One region of the Ensifer canadensis genome, then DNA from elsewhere that is predicted to be linked to it. Evidence: predicted binding sites of a transcription regulator. Region 1 holds the regulator's gene; each other region holds the start of a gene.
What was found. The regulator PhoB, encoded in region 1, activates phosphate uptake and scavenging genes when phosphate is short. The targets are predictions, from matches to a motif close to TGTCATNNANCTGTCAT.
Positions count from the first base shown of each region.

Region 2: a site for PhoB is predicted at 2,075-2,091, ahead of J3R84_RS08080 (UDP-2,3-diacylglucosamine diphosphatase). Genes of this name have one in related genera too.
Region 3: a site for PhoB is predicted at 1,956-1,972, ahead of J3R84_RS25455 (DUF1045 domain-containing protein). Genes of this name have one in related genera too.
Region 4: a site for PhoB is predicted at 2,291-2,307, ahead of J3R84_RS18375 (DUF47 domain-containing protein). Genes of this name have one in related genera too.

Region 1 covers NZ_CP083370.1:150,326-154,536, forward strand. Annotated here, with positions in the region: gene pstB (phosphate ABC transporter ATP-binding protein PstB) at 1-249, shown strand, start outside; gene phoU (phosphate signaling complex protein PhoU) at 306-1,016, shown strand; gene phoB (phosphate regulon transcriptional regulator PhoB) at 1,320-2,003, shown strand; gene J3R84_RS00715 (GcrA family cell cycle regulator) at 2,172-2,693, opposite strand; gene J3R84_RS00720 (aspartate aminotransferase family protein) at 3,115-4,211, shown strand, end outside.
Region 2 covers NZ_CP083370.1:1,648,457-1,652,667, reverse strand. Annotated here, with positions in the region: gene J3R84_RS08085 (NADP-dependent malic enzyme) at 1-1,967, opposite strand, end outside; gene J3R84_RS08080 (UDP-2,3-diacylglucosamine diphosphatase) at 2,143-2,982, shown strand; gene J3R84_RS08075 (MFS transporter) at 3,088-4,211, shown strand, end outside.
Region 3 covers NZ_CP083371.1:1,229,138-1,233,348, forward strand. Annotated here, with positions in the region: gene phnE (phosphonate ABC transporter, permease protein PhnE) at 1-404, shown strand, start outside; gene phnE (phosphonate ABC transporter, permease protein PhnE) at 414-1,931, shown strand; gene J3R84_RS25455 (DUF1045 domain-containing protein) at 2,057-2,764, shown strand; gene J3R84_RS25460 (alpha-D-ribose 1-methylphosphonate 5-triphosphate diphosphatase) at 2,766-3,905, shown strand; gene phnN (phosphonate metabolism protein/1,5-bisphosphokinase (PRPP-forming) PhnN) at 3,902-4,211, shown strand, end outside.
Region 4 covers NZ_CP083370.1:3,804,993-3,809,203, forward strand. Annotated here, with positions in the region: gene J3R84_RS18360 (GNAT family N-acetyltransferase) at 1-109, opposite strand, end outside; gene J3R84_RS18365 (molybdopterin-synthase adenylyltransferase MoeB) at 109-882, opposite strand; gene recF (DNA replication/repair protein RecF) at 911-2,035, opposite strand; gene J3R84_RS18375 (DUF47 domain-containing protein) at 2,331-2,975, shown strand; gene J3R84_RS18380 (inorganic phosphate transporter) at 2,975-3,979, shown strand.

The sequences.
Region 1 (4,211 bases):
CTGATGGACGAGCCCTGTTCGGCGCTCGATCCGATCGCGACGGCCAAGGTCGAGGAACTGATCCACGAGCTGCGTACCAACTTCACGATCGTCATCGTCACCCACTCGATGCAGCAGGCGGCGCGTGTTTCGCAGCGCACTGCCATGTTCCACCTCGGCAATCTTGTCGAGGAGAACGACACCGACAAGATGTTCACCAATCCGGATGACCAGCGTACCCAGGACTACATCATGGGCCGGTTCGGTTGATGGCCGAAGCTCCTCTTCACCCCGTTTCCTGAACGCGCCCGCAAGGATCGAAGACTATGTCCATGCACATAATGTCCGCCTACGACGAAGAACTGAAATATCTCACGCGCCGCATCTCCGAGATGGGCGGGCTTGCCGAGCAGATGGTGGGCGAATCCGTTCGTGCGCTTGTCAATTCTGACCTCGCCTTGGCGCAGAAGGTGATCTCCGACGACACCATCCTCGATGAAGCCGAACGCCAGATCGGCGAAAAGGCAATCGTCACCATCGCCAAGCGCCAGCCCGTTGCTGCCGACCTGCGCGAGATCATGGGATCGATCCGCATCGCGTCCGATCTGGAGCGCGTCGGCGACCTCGGCAAGAACAACGCCAAGCGTGTCATCGCGGTTGCCGGCTCCGGCATCCCGCGCAAGCTGGCGCGCGGTCTCGAACACCTGGCAGAGCTTGCGCTGGTGCAGCTCAAGGAAGTCCTCGACGTCTACGCTTCCCGCTCGCCGGAGAAGGCCAACAGCATCCGCGAGCGCGACGAGGAGATCGACGCGATCTACACCTCGCTGTTCCGCGAGCTGCTCACCTACATGATGGAAGATCCGCGCAACATCACGCCCTGCACGCATCTTCTCTTCTGTGCCAAGAACATCGAGCGTATCGGCGACCACGCCACCAATATCGCCGAGACGATCTACTACATGGCGACGGGCGCGCAGCCGGAAGGCGAGCGTCCGAAGGACGACAATACGTCGACGCTGGGTGCCGTGAAGGACTAACGCATGTCGCGCAAAAGTGCGCAGCGGTTTTGCGATAACGACATGTGCAAAAACAAGAACTTAAAGCACAACAAGCGCATCTTAGAGATCGCGACGCGCTTTAAGACCCGGATACGTTCGAGTGCCTGCTTATGAACCTGCTCCGGTCGCAGCCCTGGTTGCGGCCCTGCTCTACTGCGTCTGAAGCTATACGTTTTCGCGCGTGCCTATGAAAACGCGCGGAGTGCTCCAGATTCTATATGTTCGAGCATCTCTTTGCGTTCGATCGAACGCGAGACGCTCTGGGTAAGGAGACGTTGCCTGATGTTGCCGAAAATCGCCGTTGTCGAAGACGAAGAGGCGCTGAGTGTCCTGCTGCGTTATAACCTCGAAGCCGAAGGGTTCGATGTTGATACGATCCTGCGCGGAGACGAGGCGGAGATCCGCCTACAGGAGCGCCTCCCGGATCTCCTGATCCTCGACTGGATGCTGCCGGGCGTTTCCGGCATCGAGCTTTGCCGCCGGCTGCGCCAACGTCCGGAAACCGAGCGCCTGCCGATCATCATGCTGACGGCGCGCGGCGAGGAGAGCGAGCGGGTTCGTGGCCTTGCCACCGGCGCCGACGATTATGTCGTCAAGCCGTTCTCGACCCCGGAGCTGATGGCCCGTGTCAAGGCGATGCTGCGGCGCGCCAAGCCCGAGGTCCTCTCGACGCTGCTTCGCTGCGGCGACATCGAGCTCGATCGCGAGACCCATCGCGTGCATCGCCGCACCCGCGAGGTCCGCCTTGGTCCGACGGAATTCCGCCTGCTCGAATTCCTGATGTCGTCGCCGGGCCGGGTGTTCTCGCGCTCGCAACTCCTTGATGGCGTCTGGGGCCACGATATCTATGTCGACGAGCGCACCGTCGACGTGCATGTCGGTCGCTTGCGCAAGGCACTGAATTTCTCGAGCATGCCTGATGTCATCCGCACCGTTCGCGGTGCCGGCTACTCGCTCGAAAGCTGAGCCAGCCGGCCACTGCAGCGCCGCGCATCTTAATGGACGCGCAAAGGTCGCTGTTGCATCTTGAATTGCGGCATGTTTCCTTGAAGCGAATACGAACCAGGGAAACATGCAGCAGCCAATAAAAAAGGGGCCGTGCGGCCCCTTTTCTGCATGTGGTTTTCGGTCGTCTCAGCGAGCGCGACGGCGCTCGGAGGTCGGCTGATAGGCAAGCCGCGCATGGAATGTGCAATAGGGCGAAGCTTCCGGGGAATCGTTGCCGCAGAAGTGGAATTCTTCCTTGAGCGGGTCGCCGATCGGCCATTTGCAGGTGCGCTCGGTCAACTGCGTCAGCTCCAGGCGGCGCGACATTGGCACGACCACATCCGTCTGGATGCGGAAATCCTGTTCGGCGACGAGATCGACTTCGACCTCTTCCTTGAGCACGGTCGCGCCGGCCGCACGGGTAACCGTCCGTGTCGTGACGCGCGAAGCGTAGTTCGGAGCGCGCGGCGCCGAAGTCGGGCGCTGCTTCGGCCGGGTCGCGGCGGTGGTTCCGCCAGCCTTGGCCCTGCCGGGCAGGCTCAGCCGGTGAACCTTGCCGATGACCGCATTGCGGCTGACGCCGCCGAGCTGTGCCGCGATCTGGCTCGCGCTCAGGCCCTCGGACCAAAGCTTCTTCAGTTTTTCCACCCGCTCGTCAGTCCAGTTCATTTCTGCACTCTCCGTTCTCAGCGTTGGCGATGACAGAATCTCTCACCACGCTCCGGACAGGCTCCGGAGCTGCAACGCGATAACACTTTTGGTGACTAGGCCCGCCGCATGCGTCTAGTAATTGAACATTAACCTACTGACCGGCGGACTCCGTGGCAAGAGTCCCGCGAATCGCGCCGAATCGATTTCTTGGTTTTCCCCAACTTGCTCGGTGGGCGTTGCATTTTTGCAAGCCCCGTCGCGTGATTTTTTCGTCGCATGGATCAGACCTGTCCGACCGCACTGCAAAGCTTGGTTTTGTTGACATTGCGCTGCGAAATAGGAATAGTGCCTGCGCCGCCGCAAGGCGGCATTTTTAATTTTTTGCCGCGCTCAACAGGGGCTCGGATCGATGCCGATAGCAATGAAGGAGAGGCTCGCCATGACTGCAACCACGCCGCTTTACGACACCTACATGCGTGCGCCGTTGCGTTTCGAGCGAGGAGAGGGCGTCTGGTTGATCGCCGAAGACGGCTCGCGCTATCTCGACTTCGCCGCCGGCGTCGCCGTCAACTCGCTTGGCCATGCGCATCCGCATCTGGTCGAGGCGTTGAAGGCGCAGGCCGAGAAGGTCTGGCACCTGTCCAACCTTTATGAGGTCCCCGGCCAGGAGAGCCTTGCACGCCGGCTGACGGCCGTCACCTTCGCCGATCGTGTCTTCTTCACCAACTCGGGTGCCGAGGCGCTCGAATGCGCGATCAAGACTGCGCGTCGCTACCACTATGCCAAGGGCAATCCGGAGAAGTTCCACATCATCACCTTCGAGGGTGCCTTCCACGGACGCACGATCGCGACCATCGCGGCGGGTGGTCAGCAGAAGTACATCGAGGGCTTTGGCCCGAAGGCCCCGGGTTTCTATCAGGTTCCCTTCGGCGATATCACGGCGCTCAAGGATGCGATCACCGACGAGACGGCGGCGATCCTGATCGAGCCGATCCAGGGCGAGGGCGGCATCCGCCCGGTCACCAAGGAATTCATGCAGGAGCTGCGCGCGCTTTGCGACGAGTTCGGTCTGCTGCTGATCCTCGACGAGGTCCAGTCCGGCGTCGGCCGCACCGGCAAGCTTTTCGCCTATGAATGGGCTGGCATCCGTCCGGATATCATGGCTGTCGCCAAGGGCATCGGCGGCGGCTTCCCGCTCGGTGCCTGCCTTGCGACCGAAGAGGCGGCTGCCGGCATGGTCGCCGGTACGCACGGTTCGACCTATGGCGGCAACCCGCTTGCCATGGCTGTCGGCAACGCCGTGCTCGACGTCATCCTGGCCGACGGTTTCCTGGAGCATGTCCGCGACGTGGCCCTGGTCTTCCGCCAGGGCCTCGCGTCGTTGAAGGACCGTTTCCCCGATGTGATCGAGGATATCCGCGGCGACGGCCTGATGCTCGGCATCAAGGCGAAAGGCCCTTCGGCCGATCTCCTGAAGGCGATCCGCGCGGAGAAGCTGCTGGCTGTTCCGGCCGGCGAAAACGTCCTGCGCCTGTT
Region 2 (4,211 bases), 1.5 Mb from region 1:
TCGGAATCGCGCGAGCCGAAGTTCGAATGCGAGACCAGGGCGGCATGTGGCGTGATGCCGAAGCGCCGGATCTCCTGCGCCGCCATGACGGTGGTCTGGGCGATTTCTTCGGCACTCGGGCAGTAGCTGACATAGGTGTCGGTGAAGAACGTGGCGCCACGCTGCGAGATCAGCAGGCTGAGGGCCGAGAAATCGAGCACGCCGTCGCGCTTGCCGATGATCTGCGAGACGTCGCGCAGGTGCTTGCTGTAACGCCCTTCGACACCGCAGATTAGCGCATCGGCTTCGCCGCGCTTGACGGCAAGCGCCCCAATGACGGTGGTGTTGGTGCGGACGATCGTGCGGGCAGCTTCCGGAATGACACCGAGACGGCCGACGAGGGCGAAATAGTCCTCGACGTAGTCGCGGTAGCGCGGGTCGCCCTCGGGGTTGACCACCTCGAAATCGATATCCGGACGAATGCGCAGGCCGTAGCGACGCAGGCGCGTCTCGATGATCTGCGGACGACCGATCAGGATCGGGCGGGCCGTGCCTTCCTCCAGCAGCACCTGGGCGGCGCGCAGCACGCGCTCGTCTTCACCTTCGGCGAAGATCACGCGGTTCTTCTGCGCATTCTTGGCGGCGGCAAAGACCGGCTTCATGATGAAGCCCGAGCGGAAGACGAAGCGGTTCAGCTTGTCGAGATAGGCGTCGTAGTCCTGGATCGGGCGGGTGGCGACGCCGCTTTCCTCGGCAGCCTTGGCAACCGCCGGCGCAATCCGGAGGATCAGGCGTTGGTCGAAGGGCGAGGGGATCAGGTAATCGGGACCGAAGACCGGCGTCTCGCCGGAATAGGCGCGGGCGGCCACGTCGGACGGCTCCTCGCGGGCAAGGCCGGCAATGGCGCGGACCGCCGCCATCTTCATTTCTTCGTTGATCGTGCTTGCGCCGCAGTCGAGCGCACCGCGGAAGATGTGCGGGAAGCAAAGCACGTTGTTGACCTGGTTGGGGAAATCCGAACGGCCGGTGCAGATCATCGCGTCGGGGCGCGCCGCGCGCGCTGCCTCCGGCATGATCTCGGGCGTGGGGTTGGCGAGCGCCATGATCAGTGGCTTTTCGGCCATCTGCACCAGCAGTTCCGGTTTCAGGACTCCAGCGGCGGAAAGACCGAGGAAAACGTCGGCGCCGCCGATACTGTCGGCTAATACCCGGTTGTCGCTTTCCTGCGCGTATACGGACTTCCATTCGTCCATCAGCACTTCGCGGCCCTTGTAGACGAGGCCTTCGAGGTCGTGCACCCAGATGTTTTCGGTCTTGGCGCCAAGCGTGACCAGCAGATTGAGACAGGCGAGCGCTGCGGCACCTGCACCCGAGGTAACGATCTTGGCCTTGGCGATGTCCTTGCCGGCCAGTTCCAGACCGTTGAGGATTGCGGCCGCAACGATGATCGCGGTGCCATGCTGGTCGTCATGGAAGACGGGGATCTGCATCTTTTCGCGCAACTGGCGCTCGACCTCGAAGCATTCCGGCGCCTTGATATCTTCGAGGTTGATGCCGCCGAAGGTCGGCTCGAGCGCCGAGATGACATCGACCATACGCTCGATGCTCGCCGCGTCGATCTCGATGTCGAAGACGTCGATGCCGGCAAATTTCTTGAACAGGACGGCCTTGCCTTCCATGACCGGCTTGGAGGCAAGCGGACCGATATTGCCGAGGCCGAGAACGGCCGTGCCGTTGGAAATGACCGCGACAAGGTTGGCGCGTGCCGTGTAGTCGGCAGCCGTTTCAGGATTGTCGCGGATGGCGATGCAGGGCGCAGCCACACCGGGCGAATAGGCGAGCGCGAGATCGCGCTGGTTGCCGAGCGGCTTGGTGGGCTGAATTTCGAGCTTCCCAGGGCGAGGGTAACGGTGGAAGAAAAGGGCCTGCTGGTCGATGTCGCCGCTGACCGGACCTGTCTGGGATTTCGTTTTGTCGCCCGTGCTCATAGTCTGCATTCCTCTTTTTTGGACGTGGCCTTGTGGCATGAATTGCGAACCGCGTACAGTTTTTGCGCGGTTCTTTTAAGCCGGTGCGACGAAGCGGCCGGCGTCCGTGTCATCTTCCTGAAACACGAGTCTGGTTTTGACGGGCCCCAGAAGGCTCAATCAAGACGAGGCTGGTATGATGGCGGCACCGCAAATCAATTCCGTAAGACACCTCAGGACGTTGTTCATCTCCGACGTCCACCTCGGCTCCAAGGCCGCCAAGACCGACTTTCTTATTGATTTTCTGCGCCATCACGAGGCTGAGACCATCGTTCTCGTCGGCGACATCGTCGATGGCTGGCGGTTGAAGCGTAGCTGGTACTGGCCGCAGAACTGCAACGACGTCGTCCAGAAGCTGCTGCGCAAGGCGCGCAAGGGCACGCGCATCATCTATATCCCCGGCAATCACGACGAGTTCATGCGCGATTTCCCGGGTGTTCACTTCGGCGGCATCGAAGTGGCGCAGCGCCATATGCACAAGGGTGCCGACGGCCGCAACTATCTGGTGCTGCATGGCGACGAATTCGATGTGGTCGTGCGCAATGCGCGCATCCTCGCCTATCTCGGCGACTGGGCCTACGATACGGCGATCGCCATCAATATCGGCCTGGCCGCCGTTCGTCGCCGGCTCGGCATGCCCTATTGGTCGTTCTCTTCCTGGGCGAAGCTGCAGGTGAAGCACGCCGTCAACTTTATCGGTGAGTTCCAGAAGGTGGTTGCCGACGAGGCGCGGCGGCATGATGCGCAGGGCGTGATCTGCGGCCATATCCACCATGCGGTCATCGAGGATATCGGCGACGTGCGCTACATCAACACGGGCGACTGGGTCGAAAGCTGCACGGCGATCGCCGAACACCACGACGGCACCATGGAACTGATCACCTGGCATCAGATGCGCGGCGGCGTCGCAGAGGCCGAGGGAACGGCCGAAGCCGAACGGCTTCTGGCGCACCTGCTGACGCAACGGGCAGCCTGACGGGAACGCCGGCGAGGGCGCAAGCGTCGCTTGTAGTGAAATCTAGGTTATGGCGATCCGGCAGCGGGCTATGCTATTGCTGGCCGATAGCCATCAGGTTCTCCCATGATTCCCTCCCAAGCGCCCGCAACTGTGGGCCCTCCGCCGCGTCATTTTGCGCTTCGCATCGCCTTGCTCTTCTGCGCTCCGTTGATCGTCAACGGTTTCGCAATGCCGTATTTTCCGGTCTGGTTGAGCACGCTTTCCATGAGCGATTTCGAGATCGGCGTCGTGCTGGCGCTGCCGATGTTCGTACGCGTGATCACCGCGCCAATTGCCGGTGTGATCGCCGATCGGCTCGGAGAGCGCACGATCGTTTTGATCTGGTCAGGTTTCCTGTCGCTGGCGACGGCTTTCGTGCTGTTCTACGCCCGGGAGTTCTGGCCGGTTCTGATCATCTATACGCTGCAATCGGCGGTCTATTCGCCCTATGTGCCGATCGTCGAGGCGATCGCGCTTTCCGGCGTCCGGCGCTGGGGTTTCGATTATGCGCAGATGCGGCTTTGGGGTTCCGTCGCCTTCATCGGCGCAACCATGCTCGGCGGCTGGATGATCGGCATCTTCGGTGGCGACATGGTGCTGCCGGCGATGGCGGTCGGTTTCGGCCTGACGATCCTGATGGCCTTTGCGGCGCCAAAGGTCGGCCGACCGCGGCGCCCGTCACCGATCACGGCGCTGACCGAGCCTCCGCCGCAATCGTTGCGCCAGCTCGATCTGCAGCTATTGCTGATCGGCGTGACGCTGGTGAACGCCAGCCACGCCATGCTCTTCGCTTTCTCGGCAATCTACTGGCAGCATATCGGCTATAGCGGCACGGAGATCGGCATCCTCTGGAGTGCCGGCGTTGCTGCTGAAGTGACGATGTTCATCTTCGCCAAGGCGATCATCCGCCGCTTCAGCGTCTGGACGATGATCCTGTCCGGCTGCTCGCTGGCGGTCGTGCGCTGGATCATCTTCCCGATGGATCTCGGCTTTTCCGGCTATTTCGTGCTGCAGTGCTTCCACGCCTTCACCTATGCGATCATGCACACCGGCATGCAGAACAAGCTGGTGGAGCGCGTCGTCGAGGAGCAGGAGGCATCGGCCCAGGGGCTCTATTTCTTCTACACCGGCATTTTCACGGCGATCCTCACCTTCCTGTCCGGCTATCTCTACGCCTGGTACGGGGTGAACGGGTTCTATTCGATGTC
Region 3 (4,211 bases), on a different replicon from region 1:
TACCCGCGATCGCGGCGGTTTCGATCCACACGGTCGGCGCACTCGGCAAGCTGTTTTTCGAGGTGGTCGAGAACGCCGACATGAAACCGGACGAGGGCCTGCGCGCCGCCGGTGGCAACTGGATCGAACGCGTCTGGTTCGGCATGGTGCCGCAGGTGCTGCCCAACTTCGCCAGCTATTTCCTGCTTCGCCTCGAGATCAACGTACGCGCCTCGACCATCATCGGCGCAGTTGGCGGCGGCGGGATCGGCGAGTTGCTGCGTCTGTCGATCGGCCAGGGCCATCAGGCAAAGACACTGGCGATCGTCATCCTGCTGTTTGCAACGATCTTCGCCGTCGACCAGTTTTCCGCATGGCTGCGCCGTCGCCTCGTCGGCGACCAGGCCTTCCAGCTTGCCCAGTAGGTGCGCATCATGACCTCCACGACCAGATTAAGCGCTCTCGAAATGGATGCGATCGCATCGCGTCACCCGCACTTGCTGCAGGGCTCCTCGAACAAGCGCCTGCGCACGATTGTCATCAGTGTCGGCCTCGTCGCTTACCTCATCTTCAGCTGGTGGTTCTTTTCGATCGGGCATGTTCTGGGCAACGCCAATTGGGGCATTGCCGGGACCTATCTCGCGGATTGGGTCTCCTACGAGGTTCGGCCCGAGATCAAGATCGCCCGCGACAAGACGATGACGCTCGATTACCAGCGCAACTCGCCGCTTGGGCCAAATCCGAATCCGGCATGGGTGGAACTCGACAAGGAAACCGTGACCCGAAAAGTCGAATTACCCGCTGCAACCGCACAGACTGCAAAGCCCAAGACGACGTCATCCTTCAGCTTCATGGCGCCGGGTTCAGCGCTCGGCGCGGCCAATACGCCAAGTGAGCAGAACCGCGTCGAAATGCGGACCGAGGAAATCATCACCAGGGCCGTCATCACCTATGACAGGTCGACGAAGATCGAAATTGCCGACGGACTCGTCAAGGCAACCCATCGTGGCGAGACGCTGACGATGGCCGTCGATGGCCAGGACACGGTAACCCCTCAGGGTGCCCTCCCCGCCTGGGCCACGCAGAAACGCCCGGGCGAGAAGATCACGCTCGCCTTTGGTGCAACTGGTTGGGCCGACGTCGAAGGTGACGACATCTCGATCCGCAATCGCTTCTTCGGCTGGGCCAATTTCCTCTTCGACGTCCACTCACCGTTCTTCGGCAAGGGCTATGGCGATATATTTTCGTTGATCACGAGCGGCGAGCGCATCGAACCCACGCGCTCGAACCTGTCGCTTGCCTGGAACAACATCCTCTACAACGCCGAATGGCAGCATCTGGATGTGTGGACCAAACTGCTGCAGACCGTGGTCATGGCCTTCGTCGGCACGCTTTTTGCCTCGCTGGTCGCGTTCCCGCTCTGCTTCCTGGCGGCGCGCAACATCACCCCGAATTTCCTGACGAACCAGCTCGCCAAGCGCTTCTTCGATTTCCTGCGTTCGGTGGACATGTTCATCTGGGCATTGTTCTTCACGCGCGCCTTTGGCCCGGGACCGCTTGCCGGCATGTCGGCAATTTTCTTCACCGATACAGGCACCTTGGGCAAGCTCTACTCCGAGGCTTTGGAGAACATCGACGACAAGCAGCGCGAAGGCGTAAAATCCGTCGGCGCCACCCCGCTTGCCGTGCAACGCTTTGGCGTCCTGCCGCAGGTCCTGCCGGTATTCGCCAGCCAGGCGCTCTATTTCTGGGAATCCAACACGCGTTCGGCAACGATCATCGGCGCTGTCGGCGCCGGTGGCATCGGCCTGAAACTCTGGGAAGCGATGCGTACCAACTCCGATTGGGAAAATGTCGCTTATATGGTGCTTCTCATCTTGCTGGTCGTGTTTATTTTCGACAGCATCTCGAACGCCTGCCGCTCGCGACTGATGGGGCAGAAGGCTCATTGACGAGAAGAATTTTTGCAGCGCGGCCATCATGATGTTGTCATGGAAATCGGCTAGCTGCGCATCGCATCCCGCGAACAATCGACCCGCCGTTCCGGCGGGCCGGTCGATACAAGAAAGTGAAGACCGTGCGTTATGCAATCTACTTCGCGCCGCCGGCAGACGACCGGCTGTCGCAGACGGCGGCCCATTGGCTCGGCCGTGATGCCTTTACCGGCGAGACCAATGAACTTTCAGCGTTAGGCAGCCTTGATGCCGCCACGCGACATGCACTGACTGCCGACCCGCGACGCTACGGCTTTCACGGCACTCTCAAGGCCCCCTTCACACTTGCCGAAGACCGCAGCGAAGCCGAGCTGGTCGCAGCCTTCGAAACGTTTGCCGACAACCTTGAACCCTTCGAGATCCCTCAACTCACGCTCCTTCAGCTTGGCCCGTTCTTCGCGCTGGTTTCCGCGAACCACTGCGAGGCGTTGCAGGAATTCGCGGCGCAGGCCGTGCAAACCTTCGAGCCGTTTCGGGCGCCGTTGTCGGACGTGGACATGGCGCGACGCAACCCGGACAAGCTTCCGGAGCGGCAGAGGGAATACTTGAGAAAGTGGGGATACCCCTATGTTTTCGAAGAATTTCAGTTTCACCTGACGCTGACCGGGCCGGTACCCGGCGAGACAGCGAAACCAATGCGGACCGTGCTTGAGAGCACCTTTGCTGATCACATCGGCAAGCCGCTTCACGTCACGTCAGTTGCGCTCTTCGTCGAGCCGCACCGTGGCGCACCGTTCCTGGTCCATTCCCTGCTGCCGCTCCGCGGCGCGACACAACGAAAGATCGCATGAGATGAGCAAAGAACAAGTCCTGACCAATGCCCGCATCGTTCTCGAGGACAGTATCCTCGACGGCTCGGTGCTGATCCGCGACGGCAAGATCGCCGATATCTCTCATGGCACGACCAACACTGGTGAAGACTTCGAAGGCGACTACCTTCTGCCTGGCCTCATCGAGCTGCACACCGACCACCTTGAGGCACATTACTCGCCGCGGCCCGGCGTTCGCTGGTTGAAGATCGCCGCGATCCAGGCACACGACGCACAGGTCGTCACGTCTGGCATCACCACCGTATTCGACTGCCTGCGCCTTGGTTCGGACGAAGACGGCGGTTTCCAGAAGGGCGAAATGCGCAGCATGGCGGACGCGCTGGCCCAGGCCAAGCAGGAAGGCCGCCTGCGCGCCGACCATCTGATCCACCTGCGCTGCGAGGTTTCGACATCGGACGTGCTCGATCACTACGAGGACTTCCAGAACGATCCGCAGGTCAAGCTCGTCTCGCTGATGGACCACGCACCGGGGCAGCGCCAGTTCCAGACGATGGACCAGTACACGCTCTACTACAAATCCAAGCGCGGCCTGTCGGACGCCGAATTCGGAAAATTCGTTGAACGTCAGCAGGCGCTTTCGGCGAAGTATGCCGGCCCGCACCGCGATGCGCTCGCCAAGGCCTGTGCTGAGCGCGGCATTACCATCGCCAGCCACGACGACGCCACGATCGCCCATGTCGACGAATCTATCAGCTACGGCATCAAGCTCGCCGAGTTCCCGACCAGCTTCGAAGCGGCGGAGGCCTCCCATCGCGCCGGTCTTAGTGTGCTGATGGGCGCGCCCAACATCGTGCGCGGCAAGTCGCATTCGGGCAATATCGCCGCCCGTGACCTTGCCGACCGCGGCGTGCTCGACGTGCTTTCGTCCGATTATGTGCCCTTCAGCCTGATCCACGCGCCGTTCGTGCTCGCCGATGAGCTTGAAGCCATCGACCTGCCGAAGGCGATCGCCATGGTCAGCACCACCCCTGCCCGCACCGTCGGCCTCGATGATCGTGGCCGGATTGCCGTCGGCTTGCGCGCCGACATCGCGCGTGTCCACAGGCAGGAAGGTATTCCAGTGGTGCGTTCGGTCTGGCGCGAAGGTCGGCGTGTCGCATGAGCCAGCTCGAACTTAGGCGTGGCGCGCTTGTCGTCGTCGTCGGCCCGAGCGGGGCCGGCAAGGATAGCGTCATGGGCTTTGCCGCCCGACACTTCTGCGACTGCTCCGATGTCCACTTCGTTCGCCGCGTGATCACGCGGCCGTCGGACGCCGGAGGCGAGGTGCATGAAAGCGTTTCAGTCGCCGAATTCGTCGACATGGAGCAGGCAGGCGCCTTCGCTGTGTCCTGGGACGCGCACGGCCTGAAATACGGCATTCCCGAAGACGTTCGCCGCAATGTCGAACACGGCACCACGGCAATCGTCA
Region 4 (4,211 bases), 400 kb from region 1:
CCGAGGATGGCGGATCAATCCGCCCGTCCATATAGGCAAAGGCGTCAAGGATCAGGGCCAGCAATTCCTTGTAGCGATCGAAGGCAGCGTCGATCCTGATGATCTGCATCAGTCTGCGCTCCTGTCCTTGCGCCGGCGATAGCGGATGGTGCTGAATTGCGCCGAGAGAGCGTCATACATCAACAGCCGACCGACGAGTGGCTCGCCGATCCCGGCGATCACCTTGATGGCTTCCATAGCCTGCAATGTTCCGATGACGCCGGTGAGCGCGCCGATGATGCCGGCCTCGGCACAGGAGGGCACGACGCCCGGCGGCGGCGCTTCGGGAAAGAGATCGCGGTAGGACGGGTTCGGTTCGCCATCCGCGCCCGAGCGATAAGGCATCAGCACTGTAAGCGAACCGTCGAAGCGGCCGACTGCACCGGTGACGAGCGGTATGCCGACGGTTGCTGCCGTATCGGCGGCGAGATAGCGCGTGTCGAAATTGTCCGAGCCGTCGATCACCAGATCATATTGGCGCAACAGCGCCTCGGCGTTGTCGGCTGCCAGACGAAGGGGATGCCTCTCGACCACCACATGCGGATTGAGCGCGCCGATCGCTGCCGAGGCGCTCTCGACCTTTGTCTGGCCAATATCGGCCGTGCGGTGGATCACCTGCCGCTGCAGGTTCGACAGCGACACCACGTCATCGTCGACGATGCCCAGCGTGCCGATGCCGGCGGCGGCGAGATATTGAAGAACAGGAGCGCCGAGGCCGCCGGCGCCAATGACGAGAACGCGCGCCGCCTTGAGTTTCTGTTGCCCCCCACCGCCGAGTTCGGGCAGCATGATGTGGCGCGCGTAGCGGGCAATTTCCGATGATTCGAGGCTTGTACTAGTCATGAGCGGACACTTTCCATGATCGGCTCCATCATCCCGATACGCTTCCGTGCTCCACCGTCAGGAACCGGCCGCGATCGCCGAGCGCGTCGAACATCGCACGGTCCGTCCCGGTCATGAAGGCCTGGCCGCCAAGTCCGTCGACGAGATCGAATAGGGCGGCGCGGCGGCCCATGTCGAGATGCGCGGCGATCTCGTCGAGCAGCAGGATAGGAGCGTGACCGGTCATGTCGCCGACGAGGCGCGCATGGGCAAGAACCAGGCCGACGAGCAGCGCCTTTTGCTCGCCGGTCGAGCAGCGCTCGGCTTCCATGTCCTTTTCGCGGTGGCGAATCAGGAGGTCGGTGCGGTGCGGTCCGTCCAGTGTCCGGCCGGCGGCCGCGTCGCGCGCCCGGCCCTCGCGCAGCATGGTGAGATATTGTTCTTCGAGGTCGAAGGCTGGCTTGTGGCTCTCGTCGTCGAGGAAGCCCGCCAGCGCCAGGCGCGCAGATGGAAAGACGCTGTCGCCGGTGTTTCTCTCGACGAGCGCCGTCAGCAGACCCAGCATCTCCTGCCGTGCGAGCGCCATCGACACGCCGAGCCCCGCCATTTCCCGCTCGATGGCAGTCAACCAGGCCGGGTCGGGACGAAAGTCGCTGAGGAGCCGATTGCGGCTACGCATGGCACGGTCGAATTCGCTGGCGCGCTTCCCATGCTCCGGATCGAGCGAAAGCACCAGCCGATCGAGGAAACGGCGGCGATCGGCCGACGGGCCGGTGAAGAGCCCGTCCATGGCCGGCGTCAGCCACAGCACGCGCAGATGGTCGGTCAGCTCATCGACCGTACTCGCTGTCGTGCCGTTCAGCCGCAGGCGTCGTGATTGCCCCTCACTGGTGCCGGCCGTGCCGGTACCGATCTCGACCGGGCCTTCCATGCCCACGACTTCGGCAAAGACCGAGAAGCCGTCGCTTGCGCCGACGCGAGCGACATCGGCATAGGCCGCACGCCTGAGGCCACGGCCTGGCGACAGAAACGACACCGCTTCCATCAGATTGGTCTTGCCGGCGCCGTTCTCGCCGGTCAGCACGACGTGCCTCTGGTCGAGCGCCAGCGACAGCGCCGCATAATTGCGGAACTCGCTCAGCTTCAGGCGATTGAGAAAGACCTTTTGTGGCATTTCGGGTCCGGATTCGACGTCGGCGCCAGTCGCAGCGCCACGCGTCGAACAGGACGTGCAAAGGACGCTGCAACACTTGCTGCATAGCTCCATAAATCGATGCCGATTTAAGGAGCTATGCAGTAGGACGAAAGCGGGCTTTAAGGCAAGACGAAAGGTGACCTGAGTCATTTCCAGGCAAAATTGCGCGATAACGGCGGGGAAAGCCTTATAATCCCAGTCGTTCAGCGCTTTTCTTGATCGCTTGCGTACAATATGACAGCCGCATGACAATCCACGAACGGATATATTTGTGATGCTGGCTTGGTTCCGCAAACTCCTTCCCCGCGAAGACAGCTTTTTCGATCTCTTCGCGCAACATTCGCGTACCGTCGTCGGTGCCGCCGAAGCGCTCGACAAGCTCCTCGCCGGCGGCGACGATCTCGAAAAGCACTGCGACCGGATCGTCGCGCTTGAAGACGAGGCAGACGGTGTCACCCGCGAAGTGCTTCTGGCCGTTCGTCGCTCCTTCATCACGCCGTTCGATCGTGGCGACATCAAGGATCTCATCCAGTCGATGGACGATGCCATCGACATGATGCACAAGACGGTCAAGACCATCCGGCTCTACGAGCAGAAGACCTTCGATCCGGGCATGAAGGAAATGGGCGTCATCGTCGTCCAGGCGGCGCACCTGATCGCCGAGGCCATTCCGCTGCTCAATCGCATCGGCGTCAACCACGGCCGGCTCATCGCCATCGCCGAAGAGGTCACGCGCATCGAAGGCCGGTCCGACGAGCTGCACGACCAGGGCCTGAAGGATCTTTTCCGCCGCTACGGTGCCAACAATGCCATGGCCTACATTATCGGTAGCGAGATCTACGGCGAGCTCGAGAAGGTCGTCGACCGCTTCGAGGACGTCGCCAACGAGATCAGCGGCATCGTGATCGAGAACGTCTGATGGACGCGACGCTCGCCCTGCCGTTGCTCGTCGCCCTCATTGCAATCGCCCTGTTCTTCGACTTTCTCAACGGGCTGCATGACGCCGCCAACTCGATCGCAACCATCGTTTCGACCCGGGTGCTCCGGCCGCAATATGCGGTCATGTGGGCGGCGTTCTTCAATTTCATCGCCTTCCTGTTTTTCGGCCTGCATGTGGCCGAGACGCTCGGACGCGGCATCATCGATCCCGGCATCGTTACGCCGCTGGTGATCTTCTCGGCCCTGATGGGGGCGATCGTCTGGAACATCGCGACCTGGATCTTCGGCATTCCGTCGAGTTCGTCGCATGCGCTGATCGGCGGCCTCGTCGGTGCCGGCCTAGCCCGCACTGGCGGCGATGCCATCGTCTGGACCGGTCTCTTGAAGACGGTCGGCGCCATCGTGATGTCGCCGATGATCGGCTTCTTCCTGGCGCTGCTCCTGATCCTCATCGTTTCCTGGCTGTTCGTGCGCCGGACGCCTTTTGCTGTCGACCGTACCTTTCGGGTGATGCAGTTCGTCTCGGCGTCGCTCTATTCGCTCGGCCACGGCGGCAACGATGCGCAAAAGACCATGGGCATCATCGCCGTGCTCTTGTTCTCGCAGGGCTATCTCGGCTCCGAGTTCTATGTGCCGTTCTGGGTGGTGATCACCTGCCAGGCGGCGATCGCGCTCGGCACGCTGTTGGGCGGCTGGCGCATCGTGCACACCATGGGCTCGAAGATCACCAAGCTCAATCCGATGCAGGGCTTCTGCGCGGAAACCGGCGGCGCCATCACGCTGTTTGCCGCCACCTGGCTCGGCATTCCGGTGTCGACCACCCACACGATCACCGGCGCGATCATCGGCGTGGGTGCCGCCAAGCGTGTCTCGGCGGTGCGCTGGGGCCTTGCCGGCAACATTGTCATCGCCTGGTTCGTGACGATGCCGGCCGCTGCTGCGATTTCGGCGCTCACCTACTTCGCAGTCGATCTGTTCCTGTGACCCTGTCCGCCTCCGGCTGCAATGCCGGGGGCGGGGCTCGCGGTTGGGGAGAGAGCCTCCGCATTGGCGGTGGGACTGAGCGTCATGAGACGATCCAGTTCAGGGAACAGGCGTCCGACTTTCGGTTGCAAGGCTCGTCCGGGATATCCGGCCCGGTCGTGATCGCGACTTGGGCGGCGCCCATCAAGATGTAGCGAATGGGGGTTGCGCATGAACGGTCGCGCCCACAGCC